2 regions of the Rahnella sp. JUb53 genome follow, and region 1 is predicted to be linked to the other one. Evidence: predicted binding sites of a transcription regulator. Region 1 holds the regulator's gene; the other holds the start of a gene.

Region 1 (3,147 bases):
ACGCGTCACGGTACGGAAATACTGATCATTGCCTTTGCTGATCAGCGTCATGTTGTTGACCAGTTCGGTACTGTTCCTGGTATTTTGCGTTAATGTGCCAAGTGATGTGACGGTATAAAGGGAAACACCAGCCCACATCACGCAGAAGATGCCAAGAATGGTTAATAAAGCGGCCCTGATGGTAATATTTTTTAAAAACTGCACGATATGCCTATCTCGAAACAGGACTGTTTCTGGTCTGAGGATTGACGGGGATGCGGAGAATCAAAACAGGTAACCAGCAGGCTTACGCCCCCGGACATGTTTGAACACCTCTCCGGGCATCGATTTCTTTATTATGTTGAGATTGCTCTCGCATCATCTATCGGCGGGACATGCATAAACTTAAGGAATGAGCCGGTATATTTCTTCACTTTGCTTATGACCTCAGGAACCCTGTGGTTGATAAGCACACGATGGCGATAACACTTTAAAATATTGCCCGATAAACTTATTCCCCAGTTAAGAAGGCGAGCAGAAGCATATTCTCCGCCTCGCGAGTTTGGTATCATCTTCGCTATTATTGCCTGCAATGCAGGGCACTTCATTTAGAACAAGAGGTTAGATAATCTTATGGCCGTTGTAGGTATCTTCTTTGGATCCGATACAGGTAACACCGAAAACATCGCTAAAATGATCCAGAAACAATTGGGTAAAGATGTGGCTGAGGTGCATGACATTGCGAAGAGCAGCAAAGAGGATCTGGAAAAATTCGATATTTTGCTGATCGGAATTCCAACCTGGTATTACGGTGAAGCGCAGTGTGACTGGGATGACTTTTTCCCGTCGCTCGAAGAGATAGATTTCGAAGGTAAGCTGGTTGCCCTGTTTGGCTGCGGCGATCAGGAAGACTATGCCGAGTATTTCTGCGATGCACTGGGTACCGTGCGCGATATCATTGAGCCACGCGGCGCAGTGATTGTCGGACACTGGCCAACTGAAGGTTACCACTTTGAAGCATCCAAAGGCCTGGCAGATGATAAGCACTTCATCGGACTGGCAATTGACGAAGACCGTCAGCCGGAACTGACCGCTGAACGTGTTGATGCGTGGGTGAAACAGATCACAGAAGAACTCAGCCTTTCAGAAATTATCGGCTAAAACCCTGTTGGCCCTGAGGATTTATTCTACAATTGAAGGGCCAAACTATTACTGAAATTAACAATTTAACCGCTACAAAATTGTAACTTTTGGTCGTATCAAGGTACACTGAGTTCATCTGTTTTTTCTATCGATCAAGTCGTTGCATTATTAATGTGACAGGCAATTTGTGATCTTTATTAACAGGCTGTCGTTTACGAGAATGGGCACACTTCCCTTAAACGAAGAACAGTAAACGAACAATTTTGTGCCGCCGATGCCACAGGCTGCATGCCTCAACTTGATTAGCACATAGTAACAGGACTGAATCCGCATGACTGACAACAACACCGCACTGAAGAAAGCCGGCTTAAAAGTCACGCTTCCGCGCCTCAAAATCCTGGAAGTGCTGCAAGCGCCGGAAGGTCATCACGTTAGTGCGGAAGATCTGTACAAGCAACTGATTGATATGGGCGAAGAAATTGGTCTGGCCACGGTTTACCGTGTTCTGAACCAGTTTGATGATGCTGGTATCGTCACCCGTCATAACTTCGAAGGCGGCAAGTCCGTATTCGAACTGACTCAGCAACATCACCACGATCACCTGATCTGCCTGGATTGCGGTCGTGTGATTGAATTCCGTGACGAATATATTGAAGGTCGTCAGCGTGAGATTGCTAAAAAACATGGCATCAAACTGACCAACCACAGTCTGTACCTGTACGGTCACTGTGAAGCAGGCGACTGCCGTGAAGATGAATCTTTGCACAATGACAAACCTGCGCATTAATTTGCACAGCTTCGATTGTCGCAAATACTCTAAATAAACTAACCGCTGGAAAGCGGTTTTTTTATGTCTGCGTTTCACCCCGAACACAGACGCCGCTTACCGACGTAGAAAACCCCGGCAAGCCGGGGTTTCGCTTTTGATAATGATGATTTTGCCAGCTAAGGCTTTTACAAAAATCTGCTATTAGTTCGCCATTACAGGCGCGTTATTGGATGTGATTTCCTGCCAGATTTTACCGCAATCCGCCGCATATGCCTGACCATCACCGGTTTTGCGCGCCGTCAGACAGCGCTGGTAATCCAGCACGCGTACTGTTTCCTGTTCCGCAAATTTTTGGTGTTCTTTTTCCTGTTTCAGCTTGTTCAGCAACACCTGACAAGTCGCCAGTTTGTCCGGATTACCTTCTGAAGAATTAATACACGCGCGGTAGTCTTCACGCATTTGCGAAATCTGTGCCTGATCGGCGGTAGGCGCACAACCTGCCAGCAGAACAACAGATACCGCCATCATCAGTAATTTATTCATCGACATAACGACCTCAGAAAATAGTGAATGGAGCAATAACGATGAATTTCACGTCTTTTTCATCCTGGAATATGTTGCCGTAACCCCCGCCCCAGCTCGGAATATCCGAGTGGTTGTCGTACTGGGTGTAATGCAGTTTGAACAATGTCCCCTTAGCGCGGCCTTCCTGAATGGTGTAAAGCGCATCCAGGCTCCAGGCGGTCTCTTTCAGACGCTGGCTCTGGTCATAAGCGGCATTGGTACTCGGTTTGGCGTCCCACGCGTAAACGTAAGAACCCCCGACGGCAAAGCCCGGCAGATCCCATTTCGCCAGATCGTAAAGTACGCCGGCGTACACCGCTTTCTCGCCGTTGGCGTTGAAGTCCGAACGGTTATCCCACCACACGTCAAGACGACCGTTGGAGGAGGAATACGTCGGGGTCATACGTTGCAGGAAGTAGCCCTGATTACCTTCCGCTTTGACCATCGTACCTTCCAGCCGCCAGTTAAACTGACCGGTGGTGTAACCGAAAGTCAGCGCCTGCAACCAGGCCATCCCGTCATACAAGCTGTTCGGATCGTTCTTATTGCTGATGCGATCTTCCGCACCGTAGAACTGGTAGCTGGTGGTCAGCGGATTGCCCATCAGATCGATTTTGTAAGACGCTTTGGCAAAATACTGATCGACGTAACTTTCAGCCTGACCAAAAGCGCCTTCCAGCACAAAGTCGTTT
Region 2 (3,147 bases), on a different contig from region 1:
ACCTATGGGCAGCGGCAGATAGGTTTGTCCGGCGGTCAGCAGCGGGATTTCCGCCACCGGCTGTTGCCAGAGTTCGCTGCACAATTGCAGGCTGTACCAGAAAATAAACACGCTGATCGCCAGCATCATCAGGTCAGCCAGCAGGGCGGAGAATTTTTTCAGCGCAGGCGGCAGACGGTCGGTGACCATCGCCACCACAATGTGCGAACCGGCGCGGTAACTGACGGCGGCACCGATAAAGGTGAACGTCACCATGCACATAATCGCAATCGGCTCCGGCCACGACAGGGCGCTGTTCATCACGTAGCGGGCGAAGATCCCAATCGGGATCACCGCGACCATCAGCAGTAACGCAATACCGGCGAGCCACATCGCGCAGCGGTAAAGAATGTCCATCAGGGTGTGATAACTCGAGACCATAAATCCCCCGGCGAAAGATCATAAAGAGGCAGCCCGCAGGCTGCCGGAGTCAGGGTTTACTGAACGTCAGCGATTTGCTGCATCAGTTCCTGATGGTCTTTGCCGAATTCATCGCGCACGGATTGCGTGGCTTTGACATAAGTCGCAGGGTCGATCTCATAGAATTTCACGCCGCCTGCTTTCATCGTTGCCAGCGCTTTCTCGTTATAGGCTTTCCACAGTTCGCGTTGCTCGTCCTGTGCTTCTTTCGCCAGCTTGAGGATTAACTGCTGGTCTTCCGGTTTCAGTTTGTCCCATTTCACTTTTGAATACAGGAACAGCTCCGGAATGATGAAGTGACGGCTGTAGGTGTAGTTTTTTACCACCGGCAGATAGTTGTGGGCGACAAACGTCGGCGGGTTGTTTTCGGTGCCGTCGATAACCCCGGTCTGCATGCCGCTGAACACTTCACTGACGCCCATCGCCACCGGGTTTGCGCCCATGGCTTTCAGCGTCGCCAGCGCAATCGGACTGCCTTGTACGCGGATTTTCATGCCGTGCAAATCTTCTGGTTTCACCACCGGCTCTTTGGTGATCAGGTTACGCGTGCCGCCGTCCATCCAGCCGAGGAACACCAGACGGGAGTTCGGGTTGTTGGTGATTTTGTCGCCGATTTCTTTGCCAATCTGACCGTCGAGCACTTTGTGCATGTGGTCTTCATCGCGGAATATATAGGGCAGGGTGAAGACGTTTATCTCCGGTAAAATCGAGGCAACCGGCGTCATCGATACGCGGATAATATCCAGCGCGCCAAGCTGTGCCTGTTCAATTTCCTGCTTTTCATCCCCCAGAACACCGCCCGGGAACGTTTTGATTTCGAGGCGTCCGTCCGTTTGCTTTTGCAGCTTTTCGCCCATGTGCTGAACGGCGACGACGTTCGGATAGCCTTGCGGATGCACATCGGCGGCCTTCAGCGTTTGTGCGGATACACCCGCGGTAAATAAGAGGGTCGCGGAACTCAGGCAAAGGCTGAGAAGTGCTTTTTGCATTTTCATCAGTTTGTCTCCAGGGTACTCAGTAAGGGAAAGATAAATGAGAGCAAGTGTTGATCAGAGCCAACGGAAGGTCCGGCCTGTTCATTATGAAAAATGTGTAAATAAGCTTTTAAATTATAGGGATACAAGCATTGCCGGTATGCGGTCTTCGCCTGAGTAAGCACCTTATCCTATTTTTTACTGTGCGGTATTTGAGCATTATCACAAACTCGCAACAAATGTAAAAAGGTGTTACTTAATATTTAAAACATTGTTTTGACTTAGATGTTGAAGCTCAGATGATTGATTTACCGCGTAATTCTTTTGGAAAGTGTGACGCAGATTAAATTGTTCATCCCTTGTGCAAACACGAAAAACCTTGTCGTCTGTCAATGACACGCCAGCCTGCAGGCGCGACAATGTAAATAATAATGAGAACGACTATCAATTAGGCCTTTTTCTTTGATATCATTCGGCGTTATTCATTCCTTCTACACACTGATTCTGGCTGGAGGCGACGCGTGAAAACGGCTCGCAATAAGATGAAAGAGGCGACCTCATTACTGATGTCGTTGATGTTGGTTGCTGGCTTAAGTGGCAACGCGATGGCTGCACCTGCGACGCCGGCTGGACAAGCCGTCAATTCTGCAACAACTCAACCGGCAGCGGCGGATGCCCCTGCACCGGCGAACAGTGATGCAACGCCAGCACCGGTGATGCAACCGACGCCGTCCGAAGCGACGCCTGTCATTCCTACCGATTTGTCTGTTATGGGCATGTATCACCACGCCGATGCGGTGGTGAAAACCGTCATGATTGGCCTGCTGCTGGCCTCTGTCGTCACCTGGGCGTTGCTGTTCAGCAAAGGTGCTGAAGTGTTCACTGGCAAACGCCGTATGCGCCGCGAGTTTGATGCGCTGTCTTCTGTCCGTACTCTGGACGAAGCCGCTGAGCAAGCCGAAAGCTTCGCCGCCAGCAGCATCAGCGCGCAGATGATCCGTGACGCACAGAATGAACTCGAGCTGTCAGCAGGTTCCACCGACAACAACGGCATCAAAGAACGTACCGGTTTCCGCCTTGAGCGTCGCGTCAGCGCAGCCGGCCGTTACATGGGCCGTGGCAACGGTATTCTGGCGACTATCGGGGCAATCTCTCCGTTCGTCGGCCTGTTCGGTACTGTGTGGGGCATCATGAACAGCTTCATCGGTATCGCGCAAACGCAGACCACTAACCTGGCCGTTGTAGCGCCGGGCATTGCAGAAGCTTTACTGGCAACGGCTGTCGGTCTGGTTGCCGCGATCCCTGCCGTGGTTATCTACAACATTTTCGCCCGTACCATTACCTCTTACCGTCATCAGGTTGGCGATGTGGCGGCGCAGATTATTCTGTTGCAGGGTCGTGATTTGGATCTGGCTGCCAGCAAAGGCGATGCGCCACGCGGTCAGACAGGTCAGTTACGCGTAGGGTAAGAACAGATTATGGCTATTCGGTTAAACGACGATATCGACGAAAGCGGTGAAATGCATGACATCAACGTCACGCCTTTCATCGACGTCATGCTGGTATTGCTGATCATCTTCATGGTGGCCGCACCGCTGGCGACCGTAGATGTGCGGGTTGATTTACCCGCCTCTACGGCGAAACAGCAGCCGCGTCCTGAGAAACCGATCTTCCTGTCGGTGAAAGCAGACAAACAGCTGTTCCTGGGCGACAC

Evidence for each region. Region 1 encodes Fur, which represses iron uptake genes when iron is present. Its sites were predicted from a motif close to ATAATAATGAGAACNACTATCAA; they were not measured.
Region 2: the regulator Fur is predicted to act here: its motif matches at 1,859-1,881, upstream of exbB (tol-pal system-associated acyl-CoA thioesterase).

The regions. Positions count from the first base shown of each region.
Region 1 covers NZ_SLYT01000003.1:516,306-519,452, reverse strand. Annotated here, with positions in the region: gene EC840_RS10180 (methyl-accepting chemotaxis protein) at 1-204, opposite strand, end outside; gene fldA (flavodoxin FldA) at 613-1,140, shown strand; gene fur (ferric iron uptake transcriptional regulator) at 1,454-1,909, shown strand; gene chiQ (ChiQ/YbfN family lipoprotein) at 2,093-2,434, opposite strand; gene EC840_RS10160 (OprD family outer membrane porin) at 2,448-3,147, opposite strand, start outside.
Region 2 covers NZ_SLYT01000005.1:228,305-231,451, forward strand. Annotated here, with positions in the region: gene EC840_RS14150 (TRAP transporter small permease) at 1-420, opposite strand, end outside; gene EC840_RS14155 (TRAP transporter substrate-binding protein) at 477-1,454, opposite strand; gene exbB (tol-pal system-associated acyl-CoA thioesterase) at 1,976-2,902, shown strand; gene exbD (TonB system transport protein ExbD) at 2,912-3,147, shown strand, end outside.